Regions from separate parts of the Lysinibacillus sp. IITD104 genome, predicted to be linked through region 1. Evidence: riboswitches for the same ligand, from Rfam matches in the RefSeq annotation. Region 1 holds a riboswitch; each other region holds the start of a gene.
What was found. Region 1 has a riboswitch for S-adenosylmethionine ahead of V1L66_RS05420 (methionine ABC transporter ATP-binding protein). Riboswitches for the same ligand answer to the same signal wherever they lie in the genome.
Positions count from the first base shown of each region.

Region 2: another riboswitch for S-adenosylmethionine. It lies ahead of V1L66_RS20755 (O-acetylhomoserine aminocarboxypropyltransferase/cysteine synthase family protein); the one in region 1 lies ahead of V1L66_RS05420 (methionine ABC transporter ATP-binding protein).
Region 3: another riboswitch for S-adenosylmethionine. It lies ahead of metA (homoserine O-succinyltransferase); the one in region 1 lies ahead of V1L66_RS05420 (methionine ABC transporter ATP-binding protein).
Region 4: another riboswitch for S-adenosylmethionine. It lies ahead of metK (methionine adenosyltransferase); the one in region 1 lies ahead of V1L66_RS05420 (methionine ABC transporter ATP-binding protein).

Region 1 covers NZ_JBAHYH020000001.1:1,055,888-1,059,066, reverse strand. Annotated here, with positions in the region: gene V1L66_RS05425 (methionine ABC transporter permease) at 1-610, opposite strand, end outside; gene V1L66_RS05420 (methionine ABC transporter ATP-binding protein) at 600-1,628, opposite strand; SAM riboswitch class I at 1,711-1,814, opposite strand; gene V1L66_RS05415 (thioredoxin family protein) at 1,871-2,182, opposite strand; gene V1L66_RS05410 (hypothetical protein) at 2,197-2,538, opposite strand; gene gcvH (glycine cleavage system protein GcvH) at 2,630-3,010, opposite strand; gene V1L66_RS05400 (arsenate reductase family protein) at 3,092-3,179, opposite strand, start outside.
Region 2 covers NZ_JBAHYH020000001.1:4,126,816-4,129,994, reverse strand. Annotated here, with positions in the region: gene V1L66_RS20765 (DASS family sodium-coupled anion symporter) at 1-344, opposite strand, end outside; gene V1L66_RS20760 (glycerol-3-phosphate acyltransferase) at 541-1,173, opposite strand; SAM riboswitch class I at 1,329-1,442, shown strand; gene V1L66_RS20755 (O-acetylhomoserine aminocarboxypropyltransferase/cysteine synthase family protein) at 1,560-2,861, shown strand.
Region 3 covers NZ_JBAHYH020000001.1:2,186,507-2,189,685, reverse strand. Annotated here, with positions in the region: gene V1L66_RS11120 (endospore germination permease) at 1-304, shown strand, start outside; gene metA (homoserine O-succinyltransferase) at 344-1,279, opposite strand; SAM riboswitch class I at 1,402-1,513, opposite strand; gene V1L66_RS11110 (hypothetical protein) at 2,016-2,645, opposite strand; gene V1L66_RS11105 (hypothetical protein) at 2,784-3,179, opposite strand, start outside.
Region 4 covers NZ_JBAHYH020000001.1:1,183,507-1,186,685, forward strand. Annotated here, with positions in the region: gene pckA (phosphoenolpyruvate carboxykinase (ATP)) at 1-442, opposite strand, end outside; SAM riboswitch class I at 832-950, shown strand; gene metK (methionine adenosyltransferase) at 1,209-2,405, shown strand; gene V1L66_RS06115 (gamma carbonic anhydrase family protein) at 2,585-3,097, opposite strand.

The sequences.
Region 1 (3,179 bases):
CTACTAAGATCAAAATAGTTGCCATTAATGTCACATCTTGGCGATTTCGCTGGAAGCCGTCTAAGAAAGCTAAGTTACCAAGACCACCTGCACCAATAATTCCTGCCATCGCTGTATAACCTACAAGAGCAACAGCCGTTACCGTGATACCAGAAATCAAAGCTGGTAATGATTCAGGGACCAATACTTTCCAAATAATTGTAGAAGTTTTCGCCCCCATTGAACGGGCTGCTTCAATAACACCTTTATCTATTTCACGTAACGCAATTAATACCATACGAGCATAAAACGGTGCTGCACCGATAATTAAAGCAGGTAACGCCGCATTGGCACCTCGAATTGTACCTAGTAAAAACTTCGTAAATGGAATTAATAAAATAATTAATACGATAAATGGAATGGAACGGAAAATATTAACGAGTGATCCTGTTAAAAAGTTAACGATTTTATTTGCCCATAACTGATTGGGGCTTGTTAAAAATAGAACGATACCAATGACTAACCCTAGAATAAATGTCACAACCGTTGATATAGCTGTCATGTATAAAGTTTCATACGTAGCTTGCCACATATTTTCCCAGTCTACATTCGGAAAGAGGTTAGTTAGCATTTGCAATCACCTCCGTTTGTACTTCGACTGTATTTAAATAACGAAGGGCTTCAGTGACGTTTGTCTGAGTGCCATCAATTTGCACAATCAATGTACCATATGCACCATTTTTTGTTTGCGAAATATTTCCGTGAACAATACTTACTTCTACATCAAATTGTTTCACAAGATGTGAGATGACAGGCTGTTCTGTTTTTTCACCAACAAAAATTAATTTGACAAGTTGTCCAGTTGGATAGTTTGTTTTAATTTGTGCTACCGTATCCTGTGTTTCCTTAGTGTCTGTAATTTGAGAGACAAACTTTTTGGTAATGGCTGCTTGTGGTGCTTGGAAGACTTGTAATACCTCACCACGTTCCACAATTTCGCCTGCCTCCATCACCGCTACACGATGACAAATTTTGCGGATGACATGCATTTCGTGGGTAATCAGGACGATTGTTAAGCCTAAGCGTTCATTTATATCAACGAGTAAATCAAGAATGGCATCCGTTGTTTCAGGATCGAGTGCTGATGTCGCCTCATCACATAGTAAAACCTCTGGATTATTCGCCAATGCACGTGCAATCCCTACACGCTGCTTTTGTCCACCAGAAAGCTGAGATGGATATGCCTTATCGCGCCCTTCTAAGCCTACAAGGGCTATTAATTCCTTCACACGTGCTTCACGTTGAGCCTTTGGAAAGCCTGCGATTTCTAAAGGGAAAGCTATATTTTCGGCAACTGTTCTCGACCAAAGTAAATTGAAATGCTGGAAAATCATACTTACCTTTTGTCTAGCTGCTCTAAGCTTTTGTCCTTTTATCGATGAAAATTCCTGATTGTTCACCGTTACTGTTCCTGCTGTTGGTTTCTCTAAACCGTTTAGTAAACGAATCATGGTACTTTTACCTGCGCCACTATAGCCGATAATGCCAAAAATTTCACCTTTATTAATAGTAAGGTTGACGTCTTTGACTGCCGTTAATTCGCCATTTGTTGTTTTGTATTTCTTTGTAATATTTTGAAGCTGGATCATAGCGAATACTCCTTTTCTCATATAGAAAACCCCTTCACTCACAGACAAGTAGAAGGGGTCACGTATGATACGTTAAACCGTTCTCTCATCTTTCAAAGAAAAATCTTTGGGTGATTTGGCACCTTTTCACATTGTGATGGTTGCCGGGCTTCATAGGGCACTTCCCTCCGCCACTCTTCATAAGAGTTCGATATATTTAATGTTTTAGTAATATATTTGTTACTTTACCACGCTAGTAAAGTTCAGTCAATTGATTTTTTTAACAATTCATATAAAAATGGTACGGATTGAAAGGCATAAATCTTTTTTGTCACTTTTCCGCCATCACTGATGAGTAGACATGGAACACTTTCAATCTGATGCTCATAGGCAATGTGTTCCAAAAAGTTGATATTTGCTTTACCTATTTGTAGCTGTGGCAGTAATTGTTCAATAATGGACATCATTTTAGATGCCACTGCACACGTTCCACACATCGGTGTATATAAATAAAATGCAGTTTTCTCTCCCGACTGTTTAGCCGCTTCCCACTGCTCTGTTGACCATTCTTCCATTTACTCACGCAACCTTACAAAATATATTCATTATGGATTGAAAAATGTGCACGCAGTAAAATCATCGCTAACACTTTTCTTGGTGTTGTTTCTACTTCCTTGTACGTTGGCATTGTGCGCAGATGTTCAGCTTCTGGATAATGTCTGTCCATTAATGCACGTAGCTTATCGCCTGAAGTATCTGCATCAAAAAAAGTAAATAGCTCACAGCCCTCATAGGGATCCAGTAGTTCTTCTAATTGATGCACACCAATTGTACCATTCGTACATAGTATTGTAACATTCTCATTCAAAATAGGCTCAATTTGTAGCTTATCTGAGCGCCCTTCTACTATCAAGCATTTTCCCTCGAACATTACGCCACCTCCATTTAGAGATCCCTACTTATAAGTCATTATATAACAAAAAACGCCGGTAGTTGCCGACGTTTTTCGATTATGGCTTGTCTTATTCAGCGATCATTTCTTCGTATTGCTCTGCTGTCATTAGTTTCTCAACTTCTGATGCATCAGCAGGCTCAACAACGATCATCCATGCTTTTTCATATGGTGATTCATTAACGAATTCTGGGCTATCTTCTAAATCTGCATTTACTTCCACTACAGTACCTGAGATGGGTGCATATAATTCAGAAACAGTTTTTACTGATTCTACGCTACCGAATGGATCATCTGTTTTGATTTCGTCGCCAACTTGTGGAAGCTCAACGAATACGATATCTCCTAATTCAGATTGTGCGAAGTGAGTAATACCGATACGTACTTTTCCATCTTCTACTTTTACCCATTCATGTTCTTCAGAGTATCGTAAGTCTTTAGGTGTGCTCATGCAAAAAACCCCTCCATAAATATGTAATATATTCACTTTCAGTGTGCCATACTTCTCCTATAAATACAAGGTTTAATACGGTTATTTCCAAGCTTGCTCAAAATCTACTTCTTTAAAACCTAAAGTAACTTTTTTTCCATCTGTGACGATGGGACGTTTAATTAACATA
Region 2 (3,179 bases), 3.1 Mb from region 1:
AGAGCTGCTGCTACTAAAGCAACGGCAGAATTACTAAAGCCACTTAAGGATAATTTTAATGCGCCAGCTGTTCCTAGCTCTGTAGATGGATCATCCATTGACGGAGCGAGTCCTAGTAAAACAGTTACTAGTGCAATGATCATGGCCGAGCTAACAGGATATGAAACAGCCTCTGTTACCCAAAGGATGACTGCAAAAGCTAAGATGGCTAAAGCTCGTTGCCCAGCTATAGGTAAATCGCCGTTATTAGGTAAAAAAGTAATAATGATTAGTAAAGCGAATGCTAAGCCAATCCATAGTGGCTTTAAGTTACGTTTTGTAGCTGCTTGTTTTGGTGAAGACATAATTTCTCATCCTTTCTACGATAAAAATGACGATTATTATCCATAACATCGGACTCCGTAATGTTTTATTAAGATAAGAATATGTCTATTTTATTGTAGAAAAAAAACCTGTGTAAAATAGATGTTTTTTACAGCAATATTAGTAGATAAAGAGAAAATATATGGTCATACAAAATACAAAAATATCCATAAAATATTATTTCTTTTTCTTAAAAGCAGTAGTTACTTTAGGCTCTGTCCCATTAACTAAACGTTTAATATTTTCTATATGCAGGATGATAGCTATGCCAAAAAGAAGGACAGCTATAATGGTTGGGCCAATGCCTGGAATCCATAAATAAGTTGCTGTACAAAAAACGAGATAAAATTCTAGAACACCAACAATTAAAAAATTTGTTGCAAAGGATAAAATAACAAATAAAATAAGTGCAAATAAACCAATTTTCCAATCAACAGCAAGTAAAATGCCAATGATGGAGGCCGTTCCTTTCCCGCCGTTGAAGCCCATATAGAATGGGAAATTATGACCTAAAATAACCCCAGCAGCCATAATGTAAGTAAGCAGCCATATTTGTTCTTGTGTCAAATGAGTGGCATCCGCTAGATAAAAATGTGCACCGATAATAGCGACAACGCCTTTGCCGATATCAATGAGGGCTACTAAAACGCCATATTTCCAGCCAAGGGAAAGAGTAGCATTCGAGGCACCCGCATTTCCGTGGCCAGCTTTTTTTAAATCAACCCCAGATAAAAATTGAGCCACTTTAGAGCCGTGAATACAGCCTATTAAATAGCCAATCATAAGAAAAATGATCACGGCCTTTACCATAAAAATACTCCTCTCAAAATTTTTTCTAAAATAGTGTATGCGTTCATATTACGTATAAGAGCAGACAGAAGTTTCGGAAAAAATAAAATTTACATGTTGACAGAAAAAAACTCTATGTTTATACTGTGTAACAACGATGGAAATTGAATCTCATACTCTTATCAAGAGCGGCGGAGGGATAGGCCCTATGATGCCCGGCAACCAGTAAGTAATGAGCTTACTAAGGTGCTAATTCCTACAGATTCTAACTTGGATCTGGCAGATAAGGGGAGGAAAACTTGCAACCGCAACCCTCTTCTTAGCTGAAGAGGGTTTTTTGTTTTCTACAGAAAAATCCTCCTCATCTCCGGTACCATCGTAAAAAAATAACCATTTGGAGGTACACAATGACAAATTTTAAACCAGAAACATTGCTGTTACATGGTGGTCAAGAGCCAGACCCAGTGACGGGTTCTCGGACAGTTCCAGTCTATCGCTCAACTGCTTTTGTATTTAAAGACACTGCTCATGCGCAACGTCTTTTTGCCCTAGAGGAAGTAGGGAATATTTACACACGAATTACCAATCCGACTGTTGATGTGTTTGAAAAACGTGTGGCTTTATTGGAAGGTGGAACAGCAGCAGTAGCACTTTCATCTGGTGCAGCGGCTATCGCATTTTCCATTTTAAATCTAGCTGGAGCTGGTGATGAGATAGTAGCAGCTAGTTCTTTATATGGCGGTACGTATAATTTATTTGCTAACACATTACCAAACTATGGTATTAAAACAATTTTTGTAGATGAAACAAACCCAGAGAATTTCAATGCGGCGATTACTGATAAAACAAAAGCTGTCTTTGCAGAAGTTTATGGTAATCCAAGCTTAAAGGTTTTAGATATTGAAGCAGTAGCTAAGATTGCACATGATAATGGGCTACCACTAATTATTGACAGCACGTTTGCTTCTCCTTATGGTTCTACACCTATTGAATATGGTGCAGATGTTGTTGTTCATTCAGCAACTAAATGGATAGGAGGCCATGGTACAACCTTAGGGGGCGTTGTTGTAGACGCTGGTAAGTTTGATTGGACTAGTGGGCGATTCCCAGGTTTTACTGAACCAGATGCCTCTTACCATGGGTTACGCTATGGAATTGATACAGCTTCTGCAGCCTTTGCTACAAAGCTACGCGTACAATTATTACGTGATTTTGGCCCAACATTAAGTGCAGATGCTGCCTTTAATTTGTTGCAAGGGTTAGAAACGCTTCATTTGCGTATCCCTAAACACAATGAGAATGCATTGGCAGTGGCTGAATATTTACAAAACCACCCATCTGTGGAGTATGTAAATTATAATGGCCTAGAAGATTTCCCGACACATGAGTTGGCAAAAAAATATTTAAGAAATGGCTTCGGTTCAGTGCTTACATTTGGCATCAAAGGTGGACGTGAAGCTGGGCGAAAGCTTATTGATAGCGTGAAGCTATTTTCACATGTAGCAAATGTAGGTGATGCTAAGTCATTAATTATACATCCTGCTTCTACTACCCATCAGCAGCTATCAGCAGACGAATTAGTTCAAGCTGGTGTAACCGAGTCGCTCATTCGCTTATCCATCGGTTTAGAGGCAGTAGAGGATATTATTGCTGATTTAGATCAAGCCATTACACAGGCAACAACAAGTGAACAAACTGTAGAAGCTTAAGATTTAGAACAGAGGGAAGAATGGTGTAGCGTTTACGTATTTTCTCATTCGATTTGCCTCATTTGGTAATGCGTTAAACGTTGCTACATCAACTATTTACAGCATCCGTTAATTATCAGAACCTTATAAAAAATAATACCAAGTAATTTTATATGTATTATTGACTTAATTAAATCCATGCTATATACTAGGAAATAAGTTAAGAGTACGGAAATTATTGTTAAAAAGGAAAATGTTTTCATAAGTGCTCCCCCACTTTTGAATATATAGAAGAGTAGTTGCCTAGCCAGTAACTGCTCTTCCAAAAAACTGATGATA
Region 3 (3,179 bases), 1.1 Mb from region 1:
TCGTACATTTATGTACTTCTATACGACCGTTGTGGGCCTTGCACAAATTTTGAAAATCAAGGATCATCGTCCACTTATTTTACCGATGGGTATCATTGTCATTGGACTTTCCCAAATAGTACATCCAGATATTGTGCATTCCACTAATTATAATAATGAAATTTGGCCAATCTTTTCCTTTATTTTCACCATTTTATTACCTATACTTTTGCTGATTGTAGCAGTCATTCGAAACCGCAAGTCCAAGGCTCAAAATAATGAAACACCTCAGCAGGAAACAAAAAATGACAATCAAAAAGTCTAATTTCTTCTACGCTAGAAAAGAAATTAGACTTTTTATTAATTAAATATGATATTCGATTTCATCTACAAAATCCCATTCATATGGTGTTTCTTGGTAAACATAGTAGTTCAACCAGTTAGAGAATAATAAATGGGTATGGGCACGCCATGTATTCATCGGCACTTGTGTTGGATCGTCATTCGGGAAGTAGTTTACAGGAACGGCGATATCTATGCCCTTCGCCACATCGCGACTGTATTCATCGGCTAGTGTTGTCGCATCATACTCTAGATGCCCCGTAATCATAATATTTTTATTATCTTTTGATTGTACAATAAATACCCCTGCATCCTCTGAGTAAGATAATAGTCGTAGATCGGGATGATTGCGAACCTCGTCAATCGAAACAGATGTATAGCGAGAGTGCGGCGCAGTAAATAAATCACTAAAGCCTCGTACCAAATCCACTGTTAAATCTGTAATCACATGGGAGTAGACGCCTGAGCATTTAGCAGAAAGCTCGACCTTCCCAATGCCATAATGGTGATACAATGCAGCCTGTGCCCCCCAACAAATATGTAGCACGGATGTCACATTCTTTTTAGACCAATCCATAATTTCTGAAATTTCCTGCCAATAGTTAACCTCTTCAAAAGCCATTTTCTCTACTGGCGCACCAGTAATTATCATACCATCATAGCGTCGATGACGAATCTGGTTAAACGTTGTGTAAAATAGCTGCAAATGGGATTTACTCACATTTTTCGACTCATGTGTGGCCGTATTTAAAAAGGTAATATTCACCTGTAATGGTGTATTTCCTAATAAACGTAGTAATTGGAGCTCTGTTTTTTCTTTTTCAGGCATTAAATTTAAAATTAATATATTTAATGGACGGATTTGCTGTGTTTTCGCACGATCCTCTTCCATGACGAAGATTTTTTCCTCACGTAAATGTTCTCCAGCTGGTAAATTTTTCGGAATATTAATTGGCATCTTGCTTTCCCCTCTCTATAATCACTCTCTTTTAGCAAACCTTGCTTGCGTAGAATGCAACGAAATTAAAAAATCCTCCTCATTCCATACGAGATAGAATGAGAAGGATTTTTTCACGTCCACTCTTATCTCTCAAAGGAAAAAATCCTTTGCTGGAATTAGCACCTTTCTAACAATTGTTAGAGGTTGCTGAAGCGTCATCGGGCCAAATCCCTCAGCTTCTCTTGATAAGATTATTTAATTATCTTGAATTGTAACACGAACTAGTTAGAATATCAATAATTCATAGAATATTTTGTGATTCATGTGCATGTTCCTTGCTCATTTGATGTACACTAAGCTTGCTATATGTGGTGTTTCTACATTTAAAATTTATGGTAAACATGCCGTAATTATGAAATATTGTATGAATCTAACTAGTTTTAGTATGGGAGTATTACATTTGCCTATTTGTTTATTCCACTTCTTATAAAATCTATGTAATCTTCATTATAACTCATACTTCTGAAAAAAAGAAGTGTATATAAATAAATTAAGTTAAAATTTTTAATTTAAGTAAAAAAAGGATATTTATTTCATGAAAGAAAAAAAGACTACAGCAAAATACTGTAGTCATTTCATTTCTATTCCACAAAAAGGAAAGAAGTTGAAACAGTGAAAATTAAGCACATTATCCATTTAATAGTAACGCCTATAAATATCAAAATCAATCAATTTTATTAAATAAACAACCTAATCATTTTAGTGTAGATTGTTTGTGTAATATCACTGTAAACTTCCTATACCAAAGATTAATTTCTTTGATAATTTGCTCATACTTCGGTGTTCCTGATTTTAATTCAGATATTTTTGTCTCATAAAACGGAACTTCAATAATAGGATTTGAAATATTATTTACCACAATTTCAAGTTTTATATCCTTAATAGTTTCTTTAGACTTTGTTTGTCCACTCAATCCACCTATTAATGCACCAACACCACCCGCTAATACGCCACCAACTAATGCACCGCCTACCTGTGATACCCTAGACGTTGACGTTACTGTATTAGAGTTAGAAATAACTTTTACCTCTATAATTTCTTGAAATTTTATTTTTTGTACATCAGGTTGCCTGTACTCTTTCGATAATTTAGGTATTTTCACAATGATTACTTCTTCTGTAATTTCATTAATTGAAAGTACCATCCTATCAACTAATAAATCACGACTTGACCAGTAAGCATCATCTTTTATACCAACTTCATCAAGCGTCATTCTTATATTATTTTCTATCTCTTTAACTTCATTTTTCCCCTTAGAAAATATTGTGATATACCATATAATAAATAAAATTATTAAAATTACCAATAATATTAATGGCCACATTTAATCTAACACCCCATATTATCTATTTTAGTTACATATTACTAATAAAAGAGGTATAAGGGAACAACTATTTTTATGGGCGTGTGAAATATGATAAGGTAGCAAGCGAAATAAACAATTTGGGGTATCGTGCATTTGTCAACGTTTTTCTAATCGGATATTGATAATTCCCTTTTTACTGTAATCTACGTCAATAATACGATAGGTTGTATCATAAATTTTTACATCGCCATATGTATTTTCATTCAATTTAAAATTTTTACGGCTTGCGTCACTGTCCCTAACTGTAATCTGATAAATAGGTTTAGTTAGATTAATGCTATCATTGGTTGTATACGTCATGTCTTTATATCGTAAAATACATGGTATCTCCCCAACTTTTACTTGTTGTTCTTCATATACAGGTCTACCTAAAGAATCTTTGCCTATTAAAACTTTTTCTGTTTTCCATTCTACAATTGAATAGTTGCAATACTCTAAGGTTGCCTTGTATTTACCACCACGCATTGTTAAAACGTCTGACGTAACCATATA
Region 4 (3,179 bases), 130 kb from region 1:
AAGCTAATTCATCTGCTGTTGGACGGATAAATAATTGATGAGCAAAAAGATTGTGCCATGCGTATTCATTAATAACTTGAATGCTTAATTGTGAATCTTTGTCAGCACCTGCAAAGCCTTTGAATACGAATAACTCGTCACGTTCTTTTAAATATTTTATTACTTTTACATATAGGTTATCGAACACTTCAGAAGAAATTGGTTGGTTGACTTTACCCCAGTCAATTTGATCTTTTGTGCTTTCTTCTTCTACCGTATATTTATCTTTAGGTGAACGACCAGTGTATTTGCCAGTTTCTGCACGAACTGCGCCATCTACTGTTAACATTGCTTCACCACGAGATGTAGCTTTTTCTGCTAATTGTGGTACTGAAAGTTGAACATTAATGTTACCGCCGTTTAATAATTCCTTCAGTTCGTTTGCAATTTCTACTGAATTCATCGATTAAATACCATCCTTTTTTATAGTATTCCCTTGATTTAGAGGGATTTTTTCTTAATTTCAAAAATAGTATAACACAATTGCTTAAATAATCTATACTAATTAAGAAATTATTTTAGAGTTTTTACCACTTTTCAATAAACTGACAAAAAATAATGTTTTTCGAGTAGAATACCATCAATCCTACTGTAATTAGGCATGAAAATTGAGCCACACATATGTTACCACAAGTAGCTAGGTATGTTGTAGGGATTAATTTGCTTCTATTTACATCATCATCCAAGTATGAAAAGTTTTTGTGTAATAGGTTCTTTCCTTTCTATACAGTAATACATAAGAAAATATTTGACAACGTTCGACCTTTTGAGTAACATGAAATTGAACGGATACTCTTATCCCGAGCTGGTGGAGGGTCAGGCCCTGTGAAACCCGGCAACCTGCATGAACTATTTCACGACATGCGCTGGTGCCAACCTGATGCAAGGGAACATCCCTTGAACGATAAGAGTGAAAGGTTACGCAGTCATTATTCCTTTCCTCATGTAAAGTAACGTGAGAAAAGGATTTTTTTATTGTTAAAAATCAATGTAAAGGTAAGTATATGTAGTTCTTTCCTTATTATAATGACGGATCTTTCGAAATCCTCGTGTTAAAAGCAGCAGTAACGGCTTGAGAGTTCAATCCTTAGGAGCGGACTTGACATGGGTAATGAGTACCGTATTCATACACAACTACTTATTGTAAGAGTATTTAGGAGGAAAACCAAATGACAAACCGTCGACTGTTTACATCAGAGAGTGTAACAGAAGGACATCCAGATAAGATTTGTGACCAAATCTCGGATGCCATTTTAGATGCTATTTTAGCAGAAGATCCAAATGCGCGTGTAGCATGTGAAACAACTGTAACAACAGGATTAGTATTAGTAGCAGGAGAAATTACAACTTCTACTTATGTTGATATTAAAGGTATCGTTCGTGATACTGTAGCAGAAATTGGCTATACACGTGGTAAATATGGCTTCGATGCAGAAAACTTAGCGGTGCTTGTGGCGATTGGTGAACAATCACCTGATATTGCACAGGGTGTTGATCAGGCATTAGAGGCACGTGAAGGCTCTATGACAGATGCTGATATTGAAGCAATCGGTGCTGGTGACCAAGGCTTAATGTTTGGCTATGCATGTAATGAAACACCAGAGCTTATGCCATTACCAATTAGCTTGGCTCACAAATTAGCACGCCGTTTAACAGAAGTACGTAAATCAGGTGAACTTGCCTATTTACGTCCTGATGGTAAAACGCAGGTAACGATTGAATATGATGACAATAATGTACCCGTTCGCGTGGATACAATTGTTATTTCAACACAGCATGATGAAGAAGCAACACTTGAACAAATTCAAGCGGATTTAAAAGAATTTGTTATTGCACCCGTTGTACCGAGTGAATTATTAGATACTAACACTAAATACTTCATCAACCCAACTGGCCGTTTCGTAATTGGTGGACCAAAAGGCGATGCTGGATTAACAGGACGTAAAATCATTGTTGATACATACGGTGGTTATGCACGTCACGGTGGTGGTGCCTTCTCAGGTAAGGATGCAACCAAGGTAGACCGCTCAGCAGCATATGCGGCACGTTATGTAGCAAAAAACATCGTAGCAGCTGGCTTAGCAGAGCGTGCTGAAGTACAACTTGCCTATGCGATTGGCGTTGCTCAGCCTGTTTCCATTGCTGTCGATACATTTGGCACAGGTAGAGTAAAAGAAAGCGAGATCGTTGAATGGGTACGCGAGCTATTCGATTTACGCCCAGCAGGTATTATTAAAATGCTTGATCTTCGTCGTCCAATTTATAAACAAACTGCTGCGTATGGACATTTTGGTCGTACAGATTTAAATGTACCATGGGAGCAAATTGATAAAGCCGACGCACTACGAGAAAAAGCACGTTTATAAACTATTGAACTAAAGTAATGAAGTCATTAGAAAATTATTCTAATGTATTAATAAACAAAGGAGCAACATTGCTCCTTTTGTTTTTTTTACAAAAATACCTCGCTAGGATTCGTGAACATATTCGGTACACGAAAACGCGAGGGATTTTTTCGTTAGTATTGATTTTTTGTGTAGGTTATTTATTTCTGAAGTGATTTATAATATTGACCTTTTTCTGCGTATTCTCGTACGATGCGTTCCATATCCTCTTTATCTTCAGCATTTAATTCTCGGACAACTTTTGCTGGACGACCTAATGCTAAACTATTTGGAGGAATGACTTTACCAGGAGGTACTAGGCTTCCAGCTCCAATAAATGCACCTTCTCCAATCTCAGCTCCGTCTAAAATAATGGATCCCATACCAATTAAGGCATTTTTGCGAATTGTACAACTATGTAAAGTGACTTGGTGTCCAACTGTTACCTCATCTTCAATAATGAGCGGATATTTTGGGCTTTGGTGTAAACAGCAAAGATCCTGAATACTGACACGTTTACCGATAATCGTTGGGGAAACATCACCACGAATAACCGTATTAAACCAAATGGTTGTTTCGGCGCCAATTGTTACGTCGCCCGTAACAGTTGCGTAATCAGCAATGAAAACAGACGGATCGATCTTTGGCGTTTTATCTTTAAATGGATAAATCATGAAAATCGCCTCTTTTCTTTCTATAATGTAGTATTATCGTATCAAATACGCAACTTTATGGAAATATAAAATTAAAATGTGC